DNA from 2 places in the Streptomyces sp. NPDC004126 genome. Region 2 is predicted to be linked to the other one. Evidence: riboswitches for the same ligand, from Rfam matches in the RefSeq annotation. Region 2 holds a riboswitch; the other holds the start of a gene.

Region 1 (9,865 bases), on a different contig from region 2:
GGGCCACTCGCCTCGCAATCAACGAATAAATATCGACCGCTCTGCGTAAATCGTTGATCACATAGCGGACACCGGGCTCTGTGGGGCCAACCGACGAAAGTCCCAAATTGGGTCAATCATTACCTTGAGGGTGATCCGGCTCTTAAATGGGCGGGTGCTCTGTTATCCAGACCGCCGTACCGCCCTGCGCGCCACGGCGGCGGCCGCCGCCGGCGCCCTCACCGCGGCCTGCGGCACGGGCGGCGGCCGGGCGGCGCCGGGACCCGTCCGGGCCACCCCCGCACCGCCCGCCCGCCCGGCCGGGCAGGCTCCCGCGGCCCCGGCCCCCCGCCGCATCCCGGGGCAGCCCGTCGAGATCGCGCACGGCCCCCGCGACCGGCCCCGGGTCGCCCTCACCTTCCACGGCAACGGGGACCCCGCCACCGCCCGCGCCGTACTCGCCGCGGCGGAACGGGCCCGCGCGCGGGTCACCGTCCTGGCCATCGGCAGCTGGCTCGACGAACACCCCGACATGGCCCGGCGGATCCTGGACGGCGGCCACGAACTCGGCAACCACACCCAGCGCCACCTCGCCATCAACGGCATGTCCGAGGCCGAGGCCTACGCCGAGATCACCGGCTGCGCCCAGCGCCTCAAGCGGCTCACCGGCTCCATCGGCACCTGGTTCCGCCCCTCGCAGACCCAGTACGCCACCCCCCTCGTCCGGACCCTCGCCCAGCGGGCGGGCTACCCGCACGTCCTCTCGTACGACGTGGACTCCCTCGACTTCACCTCGCCCGGCGCGGCGGCCGTCATCCGCAACGTCACCGGGACGATCCGGCCCGGATCGGTGGTGAGCCTGCACTTCGGCTACGCGGACACGGTCGACGCGATGCCGCCCCTCCTCGAAGAACTCGCGCGCCGCGAACTGCGCGCGGTGACCACCACGGAGCTGCTGACCTCATGAAGACCACCCGCCTTCCCCGGAAGGCCACCGTGCTGCTGGCCGGTCTGGTCCTCGCCGCCCTGGCCGGCTGCGGATCGGCAGACAAGGCCCCCGCCGAGGCGCTCGGCGAAGGGCCCGCCAGGCAGCCCGTCAAGGCCGTCCCGGCCGTGCCGCCGGGCCTGACCGGGATGCCCCCGCTGCTCGACCCCCACGACGTGTACGCCGCCGACCGGCCGAACAAGCTCTCCCCGGCGGTCAAGGACTTCCCGTCCCGGGTCTACGTGCCGAACACCAACTCCAACACGGTGTCCGTCATCGACCCGGCCACGTACAAGGTCATCGACACCATCCCCGTCGGCGTCCAGCCGCAGCACGTGGTGCCCTCCTGGGACATGAAGACCCTCTGGGTCAACAACAACCGCGGCCACACGCTCACCCCGATCAACCCGGCCACCGGCGAGGCCGGCAAGCCCGTCGAGGTGCACGACCCGTACAACCTGTACTTCACGCCCAACGGCAAGTACGCCGTCGTGATGGCCTCCATGGACCGCGAGCTGGTCTTCCGCGATCCGCACACCATGGACCGGGTGAAGACCCTCCCCGTCACCTGCTTCGGCGTCAACCACGCCGACTTCTCGGCGGACGGCCGCTACTTCATCGTCAGCTGCGAGTTCTCCGGCGAACTGCTCAAGGTCGACACCGAGAAGATGGAGGTGATCGGCCAGCAGAAGCTGCCCTTCGAGGGCGCGATGCCGCAGGACGTCAAGATCTCCCCCGACGGGAAGACCTTCTACGTCGCGGACATGATGGCGCACGGCATGTGGGTGCTCAGCGGGGACAAGTTCGACGTCCCCAAGCTGCTGCCCACCGGCAAGGGCTGCCACGGCCTGTACGTCAGCCGCGACTCCAGGGAGATGTACGTCTCCAACCGCGGCGAGGGCAGCATCTCCGTCTTCGACTTCAAGGAGAACCGCCTCACCAAGAAGTGGCAGCTGCCCGACGGCGGCAGCCCCGACATGGGCGGGGTCTCGGCCGACGGCCAGGTGCTGTGGCTCTCCGGCCGCTACAACTCCGAGGTCTACGCGATCGACACCGTCACCGGCAAGCAGCTGGCCCGCATCCCGGTCGGCGGCGGTCCCCACGGCCTCGCCGTGTACCCGCAGCCCGGCCGCTACTCCCTCGGCCACACCGGCATCTTCCGGTAGCGGACGCGACGGTGCCCCGGGAGCTCGCACAGCACCCGGGACACCGTGTCCGTGAGGCCGCTACCAGGCGACCGGCAGCCGCTCGGGCAGCCGCTTGATGAAGCCCGTGCGCCACACCAGGTTCTCCGCCGGCACCGCGAGGCGCAGCCCCGGCAGCCGCTCGACCAGCACCTGGAGCGCGGTCTCCGCGTGCGCCCGGGCCAGCGCCGAGGCCGGGCAGAAGTGCCGGCCCGCACCGAAGGCCAGGTGGGCGCCCGCGCCCTCCCGCTCCAGGTCCAGCTCCTCGGGGCGCTCGAAGACCGCCGGGTCGAAGTTGGCCCCCTCCAGCAGGACCAGCACCAGCTCGCCCTCCTTCACCAGCACGTCCCCGACCGGTACGTCCGCCAGCGCGATCCGCGGCAGGCCGTCCCCGACGGACAGGTTCCACCGCAGCAGCTCCTCGACCGCCGCGCCCGTGCGCTCCGGATGCGCGCGCAGGTACCCGATCAGCTCGGGCCGCTGGAGCAGCGCGAGGACCGCGAGGACCAGGAACGCGGAGGTGGAGACCGCCCCCGCGCCGAAGAGGGAGACGGCGACGGTCGCGAACATCTCGTCCGTCAGGTGGGCCGACTCCGGGTCGGCCTCGCGCAGGCCGGCGAAGGTGCCGAGGAGCCCCGTACGCTCCTCGGCGGGCAGCGCCAGCTGCTCCCGGAACCGGTCGGCGAAGTAGCCGACGTCCTTGTACCAGTTGAGGGCCGAGTCGGCGAACGGCTCGCGAGCGGTCATGAACGCGACGTCCAGCCCGGACATCAGCCGGCGCCAGTCCTCGAACGGCACCCCCAGCACCCGGCAGTGCAGGGCCGCGGAGAAGGGGTCGGCGAACCCGGCCCGGAGGTCGGCCGGGCCCCCTTCGGCGACGACCGCGTCCAGCAGCTCCCCGGCTTGTGCGCGCAGCGCCTCCCGGAGACCGGGCCGGCGCGGGCTGAGCGCCTTCATCACCGCGTCGCGCAGGCCCGCGCTGTTGATGTTGCCCATGTTGTTGACGACCTCGGGCGGGATCGTCAGCGCGTACTGGCGGGGCACCCCGGCGTTCGCGGTGTCCTTGAGGCTGAAGCGCTCGTCCTCCAGCACCTGCTTGGCCAGCGCGTGGCTGCTCACCAGCCAGGCCGGGTCCCCGGTGAGGGTGCGGACCCGGGCGACGGGCGCCTTCTCGCGCAGCCAGGAGCACTCCTGCGGTACGACGTCACCGCGCCGGGAGAGCGGGAAGTCGAGGAGGGGCTGCTCCGGGGCCCCGCCGTCCTCAAGCCGCTCGACGCCCATCGGCACTCCCTTCGGGGCGTACGACGGCGTACGCCTGGTTGCGGGTCGCGCGCAGGCCCCCGCCGCGGGCGAAGAGGACGTCGGTCATCGGCATCCTGACGTGGTAGGCCGCCACGGAGGACGGCACGTCGAGAATGCTGGGGGTGTCGATGAAGAAGGGCAGCTCGGCGGCCAGGTAGTCGAAGCACACCCGCAACTGGGAATCCGTCATGGATTCACCTGCGGGCAACTTCGAGCCGACGAAATGCTGAGCCATTTCCTCGCATCCCTTGCGGAATGCGTCGTCGGTCTCCAGGAAATGCAGTACGCGCCGGTGCAGCAGTTGGTAGACGGGGTTCTCCTGGAACTCCGAAAGCGCTCTCACCCGTATCTCGACGTGCTGCGGGCCCGAATCCTCGACGCCTTTGATGATCCTCCTGCGGACTGCCTTGATCTCCTTCGAGGCGCGTCGGCTCGCGTGCTCCGGGGTGTAGCCGAAGGCGGCGAACATCCGGTCCACGTGGAGGTCCGCGTAGACGAAGTCGACCTGCGCGAACCGGCTCACGGCCCACCGGGCGAGACTCGACACGCGCTCGGCGCTGAAGTAGCCGTTGCCGGGGCTCACGCCTATGAGCACATGGTCGCCGTCTTCCCAGATATGGCGGCAGGTACGGGTGAAGGGCAGAACTTCGAATGATGCGTCAGCTGTGATCGTCACCTGTGATCGCCCTTGTTGCCGCATGTCCCTGGGAGCCCTGCGCTCCTGGTGTGGCGGCAATGCCGGTACGTTATGCCGTAATCCCGGAGCGTGACAAGTGGTAGGCGGATCCGTTGGCTGGAATTATCGGTTCCGTCTATCCGTCGAACCGTTCCGGCGGCTTACGCGCGGGTAATTGAATATCTTTCTGCCGCCCGAACGGGACCCGCGGCAGCCTCCGGCGCCCCGGGCGGCTACCCTGAGCCGGTCAACAAGCACCGAGAAGGGGTGGACCCAGTGGCTGACATCGAGAGCGCACGGGCGACGTTCGACAAGTTCGACGTGAACGGTGACGGCTTCGTCACGGCCGACGAGTACAGCGCGGCCATGAAGGCGATGGGTGACCACTACGTCACCGCCGCGGTCGCGGACTCCGTGATCGCCGCCAAGGACAGCGACGGCGACAAGCTGATGAGCTTCGACGAGTTCTGGGCGTCCCTGAACAAGTAAGCGCGGCGCGTCCGCCTCCGCCCCGTACGCCGGGGCGGGGGCGCGTCAGGCCCCGCCCTCCTGCGCCGCCGCCGGCCCCTCCGCCCCGGACAGCGCCTCCACCTCGGACAGGGCCTCCTCCAGCCAGCTCAGCCAGAAGCCCTCCAGGGCGATGCCCCCGCGCAGCACGAGCCGGCGCAGCCGGTCCGCGTCCGCGTCCCGCCCCGCCGGGAAGTCCTTCGCCTCGATGGCCTCGTACACGGCCAACTGCGCCCGGTGCAGCTCCAGATGGCGCCGCAGCTCCGGCCCCAGGCCCTGCGGCCCGACCACCGCCGCCGCGCGGATCCGCAGCAGCAGCGCGTCCCGCACCGGCTTCGGGTCCTGGCTCTCGTCCACCCACCGCGCCAGCTCCGCGCGGCCGTCGGGCAGCACCTCGTACTCCTTCTTCTGCCCGCGCACCGGCACCTCGCTGGGCAGCGCCCGGATCAGCCCCGCCTCCTCCAGCCGCCCCAGCTCGCGGTAGATCTGCTGGTGCGTCGAGGACCAGAAGTAGCCGATCGACTTGTCGAACCGCCGGGTCAGCTCCAGCCCCGACGAGGGCTTCTCCATCAGGGCGGTGAGGATGGCGTGCGGCAGCGACATGCGGCCATCCTAGGAGCCCAGTGCCGCGAGCTCCTCCGGGGTCCGCGGCCCCGGCGCCCCGTCCGCCAGCACCCCGCGCGCCCGCAGGAACGCGCCGACCACCGGCGCCCAGGCCGACCGCAGCCCCGCCGACGCGAGCAGCTCCGGGTCCGCGAGCAGCTCGGCGGCCGGACCCGTGCGGATCCCCGACGGGGTCAGCACGGCCGCGTCGTCGGCCCAGCGCACCGCGAGGTCCACGTCGTGGGTGGCCATGACCACCGTGGTGCCGGCCGCGCGCAGCCCCGCGAGGACGTCCAGGAGGCGCTCCTGCCCGTCCGGGTCGAGCCCGGCGGTGGGCTCGTCCAGGATCAGCACCCGCGGGGCCATCGCCACCGCGCCCGCGATCGCCGCGCGCTTGCGCTGCCCGTACGACAGCAGGTGCGTCGGCCGGTCCCGCAGCGCGGTGATGTCCAGCGCGGCCAGCGCGGCGTCCACCCGCTCGCGGACCTCCGCCGCCGGCAGCCCCAGGTTCATCGGCCCGAAGGACACGTCCTGCTCCACGGAGGCCGCGAAGAGCTGGTCGTCCGGGTCCTGCACCACCAGCTGCACCGAGGTGCGCAGCCGGACCAGGCCCTTGCGGTCGTACGCCACCTCGGCGCCGCCGAGCCGCAGCGTCCCCGGGCCGGGCCGCAGGCCCCCGCTCAGCAGCCGCATCAGCGTGGTCTTGCCGCTGCCGTTGCGGCCGAGCAGCACCAGCGCGCGGCCCTCGGCGATGCCGAAGTCCACCCCCGACAGCACGGCCGGGCCGTCCTCGTACGCGTACCCCGCGCCGACCAGCTCCACCAACGGGGTCACAGCCACAGCTCCTTCAGTACGAGGGTCCCCGCGACCACGGCGGTCAGCAGGGCGGCGGACCCCGTCAGGAACCGCCAGGACAGCGCCGCGTCGGGCACCAGCACCCGCAGCGCGCCGTCGTAACCGCGCCCCGCCAGCCCCTCCTGGAGCCGGGCCGCGCGGTCGAAGGCCCGGACGAACGAGGTCGCCGCGAGCCCGGCCAGCGAACGCCACACCGCCGCCCGGCCCGCCTGCCCGAGCCGGGCCGCCTGGGCCCGCCGGACCTGGGCCATCGAGTCCAGCAGCAGGAAGCCGATCCGGTACATCACCAGGGCCACGTCCACCACCGGCGCCGGCACCCCGGCCCGCACCAGCCGCGGCAGCACGTCCGAGACCGGTGTCGTGAAGGCGAACAGCAGCACCCCGAGCGAGGCCGCCGAGGTGCGCAGCAGCAGCTCCGCCGCGTGCCGGGGCCCGTCCGGGGCCAGGGCGAGGAACCCGTCCGGGCCGCCCACCGACACCAGCAGCGGCAGCGCACCGGTCACGCAGAAGCCCAGCGGGACCCGGAAGGCCCGCCACAGCTGCCGCCCGGCCACGCCGGCCGGCCCGAGCAGCACGGCCAGGGTCGCGGCGGCCACCAGCGGCCCGCCCGGCCAGGGCGGCAGGCACACCGCGGTGACGGTGAGCCCGAGCCCCAGCAGGGCCTTCTCCAGGGGGTGGCGGCCCCGCCAGCGGCTGGAGTGCGCCGCCACGTCGATCGGCAGCACCGCCTACGACTCCGGGGTCGGGCGGGTCCGCCCGTCCTCGGCGTCCTGCGGGGCCCCGGATGCCGCGGCCTCGGCGAGGGCCTGCGCCGCGCCCTGGCGGCGGCCCTTGCGGACGCCGAAGTAGTAGGCGAGCACGCCCGCCCCGAGCGCCGCCTGGAGGGCGAACAGCGCCGACTCGACCTCGCCCGACGGGGGCTCGTACAGCGGGGCGAACCAGGGCTCGTAGTCCGGCTTCAGCTCGGTGATGGCCGCCTCGGCCTGCGCGTCGGCGCCGGCGAACGGCTCCTCCTTGCCGTCGCCGAGGCCCAGCGCGAGCGGGATTACGGCCAGCGCCGCCACCAGGAGCAGCAGCAGGGTGTTGATCTTCGCGTTCCTGCTCATCAGAGGGCCGCCTCCGGCTTCGCCTGCCTGCCGCCGGTCAGCTTCGCGACCCCGAGCCGGACCAGGTCCGACTTGCTGGACTGCATCAGCAGCCGCATCACGAGCACGGTCAGCAGCCCCTCGCTGACGGCGAGCGGGATCTGGGTGAGGGCGAAGATGCCCGCGAACTTCTCCAGGGAGCCCAGGAAGCCGCTCGCCGGGTCGGGGAAGGCCAGCGCCAGCTGGACGGAGGTGACGCAGTAGGTGACCAGGTCGGCGAAGAACGCGCCGAAGAAGACGGTCACCATCAGCGGCGCGCCGGACTTCCGCAGCAGTCGGTAGACCCCGTAGCCGGCCCAGGGCCCGGCGATGGCCATCGAGAAGACGTTGGCGCCCAGCGTGGTCAGTCCGCCGTGGGCCAGCAGCAGCGCCTGGAAGAGGAGGGTGATCGTGCCGAGCACCGCCATGATCGGCGGCCGGAAGAGGATGGCCCCGAGCCCCGTGCCCGTCGGGTGCGAACAACTGCCCGTCACCGAAGGGATCTTCAGGGCGGACAGGACGAACGTGAACGCGCCGGACGCCCCGAGCAGCAGCGTGCTCTCCGGGTTCGCCTTCACCTCGCGGGTCAGCGCGCGGACCCCGTGGACGACGAAGGGGGCGGACGCGGCGCCCCAGGCGGCCGCGTGCAAGGGGGGCAGGAACCCCTCGGCTATATGCATGGGTTGGGAGACCTCTCCAGCACCTCGTGGATGGACGACGCGCCCCGGCCGGTCTCCTGGCTCACGGGTACTGATGCCCTGGCTCCGCCTTCCCGGGACCGTGCGGTCTCCCGCGCGGGCCCAGTGGCTTCCCGCGGTGGAGAGTGGAGCCGGACTTCCCGATCACAGTGGCGAGGGCCGCACCGGTTTCCCACCGGTTTCCCGAACACCAAGGCCAGACGACCCTAGTCGCCCGCACGGACCGTCACAAGCCGGACCGATCCGGCCACCCGGCCGCCCCCCGGCGCACCCGTACGGGCCAGGCCCGCTGGCCGGGCCGCCGGGCGCCCGGCACGGTGGAGGGCATGGCCGCCGACGACAGCCCCCGGTACGAGGACCTCTCCGCCGTCTACGTGAACTGCACCCTCAAACGCTCTCCCGAGACCAGCAACACCGAGGGCCTGATCGCGCGGAGCCGGGCCGTCATGGAATCGGCCGGCGCGCGCACCTCGCTGATCCGCGCGGTCGACCACGACATCGCCACCGGCGTCTGGCCGGACATGACCGACCACGGCTGGGAGAGCGACCAGTGGCCGGTCCTGTACAGCCAGATCATGGACGCCGACATCCTGGTGCTGTGCGGCCCCATCTGGCTCGGCGACAACAGCTCCGTCATGAAGCAGGTCATCGAGCGGCTCTACGCCTGCTCCTCCCTGCTGAACGAGCAGGGGCAGTACGCCTACTACGGGCGCGTCGGCGGAGCGCTGATCACGGGGAACGAGGACGGCGTCAAGCACTGCGCCATGAACGTCCTCTACAGCCTCCAGCACCTCGGCTACGCGATCCCGCCCCAGGCCGACGCGGGCTGGATCGGCGAGGCCGGCCCCGGCCCCTCCTACCTGGACCCGGGCTCGGGCGGCCCGGAGAACGACTTCACCAACCGGAACACCACGTTCATGTCGTGGAACCTGATGCACCTGGCGGCGCTCCTCAAGCGCGCCGGAGGCGTGCCGGCCCACGGCAACCAGCGTTCCCTGTGGGACGCCGGCTGCCGTTTCGACTTCCCCAACCCCGAACACCGCTAGCCGGGCGGCTCCGGGGCCGTCAGCGGGTCAGCAGGTGTTGGGGTGCGGGAAGTCCAGTACGAGCCGCTCGGGCGAGTGCAGGACGGAGGTGTTCCAGGTCGGCTTGGTGTCGAAGGCGGCGCCGAAGGTCACGTACCCCTCGTAGTCGCCGGTCATGGCCATGCCCTTGAGCTTGCTGAGGTAGATCTTCTGGAGCCTGGGCCCCTGGTAGACGTTCTGCCCGGCGTCGTTGTGCCCTGCGGCCGGGTGCAGGCGGATCTCCAGGAAGTACTTCCCGGCCAGCGGCACGGGCTGTCCCGAGCCGTCGTAGACGAGCTCCGACACGGGAGTGACGGTGACCGGGGGCACGTAGCCCTGGAGGTCGATGACGAACCGGTCGTACGTGCAGTGCCCGCCCCAGCGGGCATTGACGACGAGCGGCGTCTGGGTGCGGGTGGTCGTGGTGGCTGCGGAGGCCGGCGACGCGGAGAGCGCGATCCCGGCGGTGAGCAGGGCACCCGTGGCGAGGGCCACGATCCGGCGGCGGTGCGGGTGACGCATGATGTCTCCCCGGTTCCGTGAGACGGGGACTTGCCTGTCATCTCATAAGACAGCGCCGGGCCGCGACCGGTTCCACGGGAGGTGCCCGCCGCGTCAGAAGGTCAGCAGCGCGCTCAGCTGGGCGTCCAGGTCGTAGTGGCGGTGTTCCTGCCCGCGCGGCACCAGCTCGGTCATCCGCCGGCACAGCTCGCGCACGTCCTTGGCGCGGGCGGAGACCACGCAGCTCTGCTCGCCGTTGCTGAAGCCGAGCAGGACGCGCGGCTCCGAGCCGCTCCACCGCGGCCACACCTGTATGTCGCCCTCGCCGGTGGCGGTGTTCTGCCCGTCGAGCAGCAGCTCCCGCGAGAACACCCAGCGGGCGAGGTG
Region 2 (9,865 bases):
CGGCCGCCCACCCCCGAGGAGCAGAACCGCATGTCATCCACGTCCCTGACCGCCGGTGTCCGAGTCCTCGGCACACCGGGTGAGCGCCACGACGAGATCCTCACCCCGGCGGCGCTCGGCTTCATCGCCCGCCTCGACGCGGCCTTCGCGGGGCGTCGTCTGGAGATCCTCAAGGAGCGCCGCCGCCGGACCGGCAACCTCGCCTCGGGGACGCCCCTGGACTTCTCCCGCGCCACCTCAGCGGTCCGCGCCGACCTCGACTGGCGGGTCGCGCCACCCGCGCCCGGACTGACCGACCGCCGGGTGGAGATCACCGGGCCGCCGGACCGCCGGATGGCCGTCAACGCGCTCAACTCCGGGGCCAAGGTCTGGATGGCCGACTTCGAGGACGCCACCGCCCCCACGTGGAGCAACGTCATCGGGGGTCAGCTGACCCTCCTCGACGCCATCGACCGGCGCATCGACTTCACCACGCCCGAGGGCAAGGAGTACCGCCTCGGTACGGACCTCGCCACGATCATGGTCCGCCCGCGCGGCTGGCACCTCCTCGAAGAACACCTGGAGATCGACGGCCGGCCCGTCCCCGCCTCCCTGGTCGACTTCGGCCTCTACTTCTTCCACTGTGCGCAGCGGCAGATCGATGCCGGCCACGGCCCGTACTTCTACCTCCCCAAGCTGGAGAACCGGTACGAGGCCCGCCTGTGGAACGACATCTTCGTGCTGGCCCAGGACCTCCTGGGAATCCCCCGTGGCACGGTCCGCGCCACCGTCCTGATCGAGACGATCACTGCCGCGTTCGAGATGGAGGAAATCCTCTACGAACTGCGCGAGCACAGCGCCGGGTTGAACGCAGGCCGCTGGGACTACCTGTTCAGCCTCATCAAGACCTTCGGCCACCGTACCGACTTCCAGCTCCCGGACCGGGCTGCCGTCACCATGACCGCTCCGTTCATGCGCGCCTACACCGAACTCCTCGTCCGCACCTGCCACAAGCGCGGCGCCCACGCCATCGGCGGTATGGCCGCCCATGTCCCCAGCAAGGACCCGGCCGCGAACGAAGCGGCACTCGCGAAGGTCCGCCTCGACAAGGAGCGCGAGGCCGAGGACGGCTTCGACGGCTCCTGGGTCGCCCACCCCGGGCTCGTCCCGGTCTGCCGCGAGGTCTTCGACGGCGTTCTCGGGAACCGGCCGCACCAGCTGGAGCGCACACGCCAGGACGTCGAGACCACGGCTGCCGACTTGCTCTCGGTACGCCGGATCGCCGCACCCCCCACCCTCGACGGCGTCCGCTCGAACGTCGCCGTGGCCCTGCGCTACTTCGACGCATGGCTGCGCGGCCACGGCGCCGTCGCCCTGTACGGTCTCATGGAGGACGCGGCCACCGCCGAGATCGCCCGCGTCCAGATCTGGCAGTGGCTCCGCCACGACCGGGTGGAACGCGCCGCCGTCGTCGACCTCCTCGACGCCGAATGCGCCGCCCTGGAGGCGGAGGATCCGCAGGCCCTGGTCGTCGAGGCACGCGAGGTCTTCGTGGACGGCGCTCTCTCGGGGCGGCTCCCGGCCTTCTTCACCCCGGATGCGTATTCCCGCCACCTCGTTCGTCGCGCTCCTGCGCAGGTGACAGCGTGAACGCCCCGATTCAGCCTCACGACACGCACGGCATCCAGCGGGTCGGAGTCGTCGGCGGAGGCCAGATGGGCGCCGGCATCGCCGAGGTCTGCGCCCGGGCCGGACTCGACACCGTCGTCGCCGAGGCCGACGCGGCCGCCGCCCTGGCAGCCCGCGAGCGGATCGCCGTTTCCCTCGAACGCGCCGTCCAGCGCGGGAAACTCGACCGGATATCGGCAGAGGACGCCCTCGCTCGGCTCCTGTTCACGGGTGATCTGGAGGACCTCGCCGACCGCCAGCTGGTCATCGAGGCGGTCACCGAGAACGCCGACGCCAAGACCGAGATCTTCACCGCCCTGGACAAGATCGTGGAGGACCCGGAGGCGATCCTCGCCACCAACACCTCCGCCATCCCCGTCATGCGGCTCGGCATGGCCACCCGCCGCGCCGACCACGTACTCGGCCTGCACTTCTTCAACCCCGTACCCGTCCTCCCGCTGGTCGAGATCGTGTCCTCCCTGCACACCGCGGCACATGTGGCCGACACCGTCGAGACCTTCGTCCGCGACACCCTCGGCAAGACCGCCGTCCGCTCCCAGGACCGGGCCGGCTTCGTCGTCAACGCCCTGCTGATTCCCTACCTCCTCTCGGCCGTCCGCATGGCCGAGTCCGGGTTCGCGACCGCGAGGGACGTGGACGCGGGCATGGAGCTGGGCTGCGCCCATCCCATGGGCCCGCTCAGGCTCGCCGACCTCATCGGCCTGGACACGGTCGCCGCGATCGCCGAATCGCTCTACGACGAGTTCAAGGAACCCTTGTACGCCCCGCCCCCGCTGCTCCAGCGGATGGTTCAGGCGGGGCTGCTCGGCCGCAAGACCGGCCGCGGGTTCCACACGTACGACCGGGACTGAGAAGTCCCGGTTCGCCGCCCGGGTTCTGAGGGTGCCCGGCAGCTGAGGAGCGACGGGGCGTGGCGAGTGGTGTCGTCACGCCCCGTCCCGCTGCCCTTCTTCAAGGGTTTCCTTCCGGCCCCCGCCCGGCACGCCGTACGATGCGTTCTGCTCCGGCCCACGCGGCGGGGGCTCACAACCGAATGCACGCACAACTGGGGGAAGCCGGTGGGATTCCGGCGCTGACCTGCAACCGTGAACGGGGCTGACCGCACCGTGAGTCGGAGTACCCGGGGTGCGATGCGTACTGCTTCTCACTGTCATGGTCTGCAGCGCGAAGCCCCCAGCCCCGGCCGGCACCTCTTGCCCGCTTCCCCCAGGGAGGCGGGCAAGGGTCGGCGCGTGGGTCGGAGGGATCGCGGGCTCGGACCGTCGTCCCTCTCAGGAAGAAGGCACTCCATGCGCCGAATACCCGCCCGCCGCTCCGTGATCACCACCGTCGCGCTCGGCCTCGCGCTCGCCACCGCTCCGGCCGTGGCCGAGGCTGCCCCCAAGCCGAACACGAACGCGGCCGTCAAGGTCGACCTCACCGTCCAGGGCCCCAACGGACTGCTGTTCAAGGGCAAGATCAAGACCAAGGGGCACGACGTCTCCACGGCGACCGGAGGCACCCACAAGTGCGACGGCACCAACGGCGGTGCCAACCCGTCCAAGGTTCCCACTCCGACCGCGGCGCTCGACGATGCTGCCCGCCTGAACTACTTCGGCTGGGACGGTACTTGGTACGCGTCCTTCGACGACTACTCCGTCGACACCATCAAGAACGTCAGCGGAGGCGGCTCCGCCTACTGGAGCATCTCCGTCAACGGCACTCCCACCCCCGTCGGTGGCTGCCAGTTCAAGCTCAACGCGGGCGACCAGGTCGCCTTCACCTGGACGTCGTTCTAGTCCACCCCGACGGAAGCGCGGTGGGCATCCACGCTGTATGCGCTCCCCCGGACCTCCTAACGGCTGCGCTGACGGCCGCCAGAAGCACGGGAGGGTGCTTCCGCCTGCCTTCCGATCACTCGGTGGGCCTGCTCTACTGCGGCTTCCAAGCCGCTGAGCAGGCCCTTGGCCGTCTGGGGAACGGTCGTGGGAGCGTCCGTCGGAACCTTGCAACCCCCACCGCCACCGGATGGTCAGGCGCCCCACCGCAGTGCGATGGTGTCGCCCACGTTGATGACCTTCTCGCGGAGCGCCCCGGCGAAGGAGGAGCCGTCGACGCTGACCTTCCAGGTGTTCGAGCCGCTGTTGGCCTTGCCGTTGACACTGGTGATGGTTCCCGTGCCGGAGGACGGGGTCACGGCCGTGACGCAGCCCGAGGGCGTGGCCGCGCTGGTCGCGGCGGCCAGGACGTCGCCGAGGGTGGTGGTCGTACCCGTCGGCGTGAAGGCCACCGAGCAGACCTTCAGGTTTCCGGCGCCGTCGTCGACCGTCAGTGCCAGCTTCGTCGCGGTCCCGGAGGTGAAGGTCGACTGGGCGACCCACTGCGGGGCGCCCGGGGTGACCGGGACCGGCGGGGCGGTGGTGAAACCGCCGCCCGCGACCGCGCGCAGCGCGTCGATCGAAGAGTAGGCCGAGGGGGTGGTGTCGGAGGGCTTGTACTTGAAGCCGCCGGCCGGGTTGTACTGGTTGGCGATCAGGAAGTCGATCGGGGTCTTGCCGCTGCCGGTGAGGAAGTCGCCGGTCTGCGGGTTGAATCCGCAGGCGTTCAGACCCGCGACGCCCCAGCCGTTGGAGCTGGTGTTGACCCCGTACAGGGAGTTGAACGCACCGGTGCCCGGGACGAGGGTGCTCTTGAGGAAGTTCTTCGCCTGGACGACGTCGGTGTCGGTGTTCGGGACCCCGGAGACGCACAGCGCGGCCATGGCGGCGCCCGTCATGTCGACGTCGCTCGCGGAGTTCAGGACGGTGGGGTTGCCCTCGGCCTTGTTGAAGGTCCAGCCGCCGTCCACGTGCTGGTTGGCGCGGATGCGGGTGACCATGGAGTCGGTCAGCGCCTGCGGGACGCGCTGCGCGCCGCCCTGCGTCTTGGCGCCGCCCAGCGAAAGGGCCGCGAAGACCGTGCCGTTGAAGTTCCCCGACGGACCGAAGTAGCCCGCCTCGGCCGTCTGCCAGTAGGAGTAGACGTTCGCGATGAGGTTGCGGGAGGCCGAGACGCGGGCCGGGTCGATGCCCGCGGCGTAGGCGTTCAGCGTGCCGCGTTCGTAGTCGGTGACGACCGGGGAGGCCTGCGGCCAGCCCGCCGTCGACAGCAGGTTGCGGTAGACGGTCCGCGCGTTCTTCGTCGTGTCGCCGCCCGGGTAGACGTCGACGACGGCCGTGCCGGCGGCGGCGAAAGCGGTGAACGCCCACTCGTTCGACAGGCCGGCGCCGGCATACGAACCGTCCGCTGCCTGAAGGGACTTGAGATATGCCACACCATTGGTCCTGGACGTGGCGATCTGCGCGGGCGACGACGTGGCGAAGGCCGGCAGCGCGGTGAGAACGAGGGCGCCGAGCGCGGCGGGCACCGCGAGCGCAGAACGGCGGGAGGTACGGGGACGGGACATGGCCTGCTCCTGGAATGAGGGACGCCGACCTGACCGATGCTCCTGCGAGCGGGCAGCCCGGAGCACGGTGGCCGCCGTCCGAACGCGTGGTACGGCTGGTGAATTGCCTCGCCGCACGGGCATTCGGGCTCGTGAACGGCCCCCTGCCGTCCCACACCGCTGCGCGTCAGCCCCGGATTCACACCGGGTTCCCCCATGTGGCAGCCCAGGACGCTACCCGAGCGATCACAGGTCCGCCAGCGACGAATGCGGCGGGCGGTCGCGCGGACCGGGGCCGGTGACGCGTGAGACGCAGACCACCTTGACGCTGTCTTTATCAGCGTGGTCCACTCCGACTGATAAGCACTCAGTTCCAGGGGAAGCCGGTCGAAATCCGGCGCTGACCCGCAACCGTAGGCCCGGCACCGTCCGGGCGAGTCGGAATGCCTGGAGCCAGGTTTTTGCAGCGAGAAACGCCGTCGCGGACTACGGCGTGGTTCGAACGGCTTCCCCATGGCGTCATGCCTTCGGAAGACCTTTTGCCACGCACAGGTCCGCCCGGCCGACACGAGGGGCCGTGGTGGGGACCGCAGAGCGATCACAGCAACGCATGCGCAGCAAGGGACTGCTGTCGCTCATGTCGGCGGCGCTCCTGACCTTCGCCGCGAGCGTGGCTTTCGTGGGCGGGACGGCTCCCGCCTCGGCCGATCCGATCGAGCAGTGCACCGCCACCACGGGCGCCATCGTCGCGGTCGACTTCGGTCCCTTCGGCGGCAAGGTCGAGCGTGGCTGTGACACCACGCCCACCACCGGGTACGAGCTGCTGCACACCGGCGGCTTCACCACCGTGGGCACCGTCCACGACGGCGACGGGTTCATCTGCCGCATCGGCAAGGGCACCGGGACCCAATACCCCACGCCGGACAAGGAGGACTGCGTCCTCACCCCCCAGGCCACCGCCTACTGGTCGTACTGGATCGCCTCCCCCGGTGAGAAGAACTGGACCTACAGCCCCCTCGGCGCGATGGCGCGCACGCCGAAGCCCGGCGACGTGGACGCCTGGGTGTTCGGCGGCACGGACGTCGGCGGCACCTCCGGCAAGCCCTCGTTCTCCCCCGACGAGGTGCGGGCCGGAGGCGGGACCACCCCCGATCCGACCGTTCCCACGGCTCCGCCCACCGTGCCCGCAGGGAAGGTCGACGCGCCCGCCGCGATCCGCTGGATCACCGGAAAGCTGACGGACGGGGAACGCGTCGTCGACGACGGTGCCACCACCGCGAACCACTTCCTCACCACCGAGGCGGTCTTCGCCCTGGTGTCCGCCGACCCGAAGAGCCCGGCGGCGAAGAAGGCGGCCGACTTCCTGGCCGCTCCCGCTCAGACGGACGCGTACGCCTACCCGGCCGGCAAGGACGGCATCCCCGACGCCACCGCCGCCGCGCGCCTCGCACTGGTCGCCGAAGCCACCGGCAAGGACCCCCGCGCCTTCGGCGGACACGACCTGCTCGGGGATCTCGTGAAGTACGTCTGCCCCCGGAACGCCGGCGACGGCGCCCCGGTCGACGGCTGCCTCACCAAGGGCGACTTCCGCACCACCGGCCAGTCCGACGCCCAGGCCATGGCCGTCATCGCCCTGCTGAACGGCGGCGTCACCCCGCCCGCCGACGCCGTGAACCGGCTGACCGGCCTGCAGTGCGAGGACGGCGGATTCACCGGCATCCTCATCCGCACCGGCGGCAGGTGCGACAGCGACGCCAACTCCACCGGTCTGATCACCCTGGCCCTCAGGCGGGCCGGCGGCCACGACGCCGCTGTCCAGAAGGCCCGCGGCTACCTCAAGAAGTCCCAGCTGGCGACCGGTGCCTGGCCCTCCGCCTCCTACATGACAACCGGCAGTCCCGCCTCCACCGCCTGGGCCGCCCAGGCCCTTCGTGCACTCGGCGACGACGCCTTCGCCGACGCCGGCCTCTCCTGGCTCTCGCGCCACCAGTTCCCCGCGGGCGGCTTCGGCTTCGAAGAGGACGACACGGAATCGCGGCTCTTCGCCACGGCGCCCGTTGCCGTCGCCGCTGCCAAGAGCGACCTCGTCGCCCTCACCACCAAGAAGAGCGACCCCCCGACCACGCCCCCGGCCGGTGACGGCCCGGACCTGAAGAAGGCCGTGGCCTACCTCACCGCTCCCAAGCAGCTGATCCAGGGCCGCTACTACGAGAGCAGCCCCGGCTTCGCCGACTACGGAATGACCATCGACGGCGCCTACGCGCTGGCGGCCACGGGCGGCAACGACGCCACCCTGCGCGACATCGTCGACTTCCTCGACAAGGGCGGCAAAGACGGCAAGGGCCGCACCATCGACGCCTACACCCTGATCGGCACCAAGTACGCCGGCGGCGGCTCCATCGGCAAGACCGCCCTGCTCGCGGAGGCGGTCGGCCGCGACCCGCGCGCCTTCGGCGGCCACGACCTGATCGCGGCCCTCGCCCAGGGCACCTGCACCACGAAGACCGACACCCCCCGGCAGTGCGCGGCCAAGGGCAACTACACGTACGCCACCTCGGTCTTCTCCCAGTCCCTCGGTGTCATCGCCCAGCTCCGCGCCGGCGAGAAGACTGCGGCGTCCGAACCGATCGCCTACCTCAAGAGCCTGCAGGAGGCATCCGGCGCCTGGCCCAGCCTGATCGGTGAGAAGAGCGCTGCCGAGGTCGACTCCACGGCGATGGCCGCCATGGCCGTCGATCTGCTCCCCGACGCCGAATCCCAGGCCTCCGTCACCAAGGCGATCGCCTGGCTGGTGACGCAGCAGCTGGAGGACGGCGGTTTCCCCGGCGCCTCCGGGAACTCCGTCAACTCCGCCGCCCTCGCGATCCAGGGCATGTCCCTGGAGGGCGCGAAGTACGCGGACAACATCGCGAAGGCGCGCAAGTTCCTGGCCACCCAGCAGAACGCCGATGGCGGCTTCAACGTCGTCAAGGGCGGTCAGCCCGGTTCCGACGTCCGCGCCTCGACGCAGGCCGTCGGGGGTACCACCGGCATCTCCTTCGCCGTCCTCAAGCGCGACCTGACGGGTACCACCCCCAACCCCATTCCCACCCCCACGGGCGGAACCAACGGCGGGTCCGCAGGCACCTCCGCCGGCGGCGGCGGCACCCCCGTCATCGTGACCCCGGGCGAGAACGGCGGCGGCACGGCCGCAGGCACCGGCGGCTCCGGGTCCGGCGGTGGCCCGCTGGCCTCCACGGGCGCCCAGGTCGGCACGCTCGCCGCCGCGGCCCTGATCCTGGTCCTCGGCGGCTGGGGCGTCACCCGCGCCGCGAAGCGCCGCCGCGCGACCCCGAGGAGCGAGGGATGAGCCGCAGCCGGTTCATGCGGGCCCTGGCCCGGACGGCCGCCGCGCTGGGAATGACGGTGGCGGCGTTCGCCGCCACCGCGGCCCCGGCCGGCGCCGCCCCACAGGCGATGGGCCAGTGCACCACGTCGTCGGGCGTCGTACTCGCCGTGGACTTCAGCCACTGGGGCGGCCCGGTCTACCGCTCCTGCGGGACCACCCCCACCACCGGCTACGAGCTGCTCAACCAGGGCGGCTGGGCCACCACCGGCACCGGCCATGATGGCCCCGCCTTCATCTGCCGGATCGGCTACAGCGGCCACCAGGGCGGCAGGCAGTACCCGACCCCGCAGCAGGACGACTGCGTCCTGACCCCGCCGGCCTCCGCCTACTGGTCGTACTGGCACGCGAACCCCGGTCAGAACACCTGGGAGTACAGCCAGCTCGGCGCCATGCTCTACAAGCCCAAGCCCGGCAGCGTCGACCTGTGGATCTTCGGCGGAACCAACATCGAGGGCACCGAGGGCAAGCCCACCGTCACCCCCGACCAGCTCCGCGCCCACAACACCAAGCCCACCGGCGCCCCGGCCCCCCAGGACACCCGCACCGCCGAACCGCTCCCGCCGAACGTCAACACCGGCCCCAGGCCCGAGAACCCGCCTCCGGCCGCGCCGGCGACGACACCGCCGCCGAGCGCCACGGCCCCGGAGAGCCCCTCTCCCTCGGCGAGCCCCTCCGAGAGCATCACCCCGACCCCGTCGGCCAGTGCCCCAGCGGCAGCGGCAGCGGCACCAGCCCCCGGCCCCCAAGTCGTGGAGGCGGCTCCCGCGGCCGACGCTGAGCACGATGCGGGCTCGTACCTGCCCGCCGTCGCCACCGGAGCACTGGTGTTGCTGATAGGGGCAGCCGCCGTGTTCGCGGCCAGGCGTCGCCGTCGTACGGAGTAGCCGCGTGACACGTACCCTCCCCGCCGCATCGGTGAAGCCGCCCGCGTCCGGCCCGGCGCCGAACGCGGGCGGCCGCCGCCTGCCCCGCACCCTGCACCCTGTCGCCTGGTGGGTCTGGGCCCTCGCCCTCGCCACCGCCGTCAGCCGCACCAACAACCCGCTGCTGCTGTTCCTCGTCCTCGCGGTCCTCGGCTACGTCATCACCATGCGCCGCACCGAGGCCCCCTGGGCCCGCGGATTCAAGTACTACCTGTACCTCGCCCTCACCGTGGTCGCGATCCGCGTGACCTTCCGCGCGATCTTCGCCACCGGCATCACCCCGCGCGACCACTTCCTCTTCTCCCTCCCCCACATCCCCACCCCCGACTGGTACGCGGGCATCCAACTGGGCGGACCCGTCTCCCTGGAAGCGCTGCTCTCCGCCGCCACCGACGGGCTGCGGCTCGCCTGCATGCTGTGCTGCATCGGCGCCGCCAACACCCTCGCCAACCCCAAGCGGGCCCTGCGCGTCCTGCCCGGCGC

Evidence for each region. Region 2 has a riboswitch for cobalamin ahead of ACQKM2_RS06875 (hypothetical protein). Riboswitches for the same ligand answer to the same signal wherever they lie in the genome.
Region 1: it holds a riboswitch for cobalamin, as region 2 does, so the genes downstream of both, ACQKM2_RS23725 (energy-coupling factor ABC transporter permease) here and ACQKM2_RS06875 (hypothetical protein) in region 2, are expected to answer to the same signal.

Annotation. Positions count from the first base shown of each region.
Region 1 is NZ_JBNNPF010000026.1:15,157-25,021, reverse strand. Features, by position in the region: gene ACQKM2_RS23770 (polysaccharide deacetylase family protein) at 155-946, shown strand; gene ACQKM2_RS23765 (YncE family protein) at 943-2,130, shown strand; gene ACQKM2_RS23760 (cytochrome P450) at 2,191-3,429, opposite strand; gene ACQKM2_RS23755 (tRNA-dependent cyclodipeptide synthase) at 3,410-4,126, opposite strand; gene ACQKM2_RS23750 (EF-hand domain-containing protein) at 4,403-4,615, shown strand; gene ACQKM2_RS23745 (PadR family transcriptional regulator) at 4,661-5,236, opposite strand; gene ACQKM2_RS23740 (energy-coupling factor ABC transporter ATP-binding protein) at 5,246-6,076, opposite strand; gene cbiQ (cobalt ECF transporter T component CbiQ) at 6,067-6,816, opposite strand; gene ACQKM2_RS23730 (energy-coupling factor ABC transporter substrate-binding protein) at 6,820-7,197, opposite strand; gene ACQKM2_RS23725 (energy-coupling factor ABC transporter permease) at 7,197-7,895, opposite strand; cobalamin riboswitch at 7,925-8,123, opposite strand; gene ACQKM2_RS23720 (flavodoxin family protein) at 8,240-8,959, shown strand; gene ACQKM2_RS23715 (AMIN-like domain-containing (lipo)protein) at 8,987-9,499, opposite strand; gene ACQKM2_RS23710 (SsgA family sporulation/cell division regulator) at 9,593-9,865, opposite strand, start outside.
Region 2 is NZ_JBNNPF010000005.1:58,616-68,480, forward strand. Features, by position in the region: gene aceB (malate synthase A) at 31-1,629, shown strand; gene ACQKM2_RS06865 (3-hydroxybutyryl-CoA dehydrogenase) at 1,626-2,519, shown strand; gene ACQKM2_RS06870 (DUF4430 domain-containing protein) at 2,958-3,446, shown strand; gene ACQKM2_RS06875 (hypothetical protein) at 3,680-5,092, opposite strand; cobalamin riboswitch at 5,190-5,323, opposite strand; cobalamin riboswitch at 5,403-5,538, shown strand; gene ACQKM2_RS06880 (prenyltransferase/squalene oxidase repeat-containing protein) at 5,682-8,420, shown strand; gene ACQKM2_RS06885 (hypothetical protein) at 8,417-9,343, shown strand; gene ACQKM2_RS06890 (energy-coupling factor transporter transmembrane component T) at 9,348-9,865, shown strand, end outside.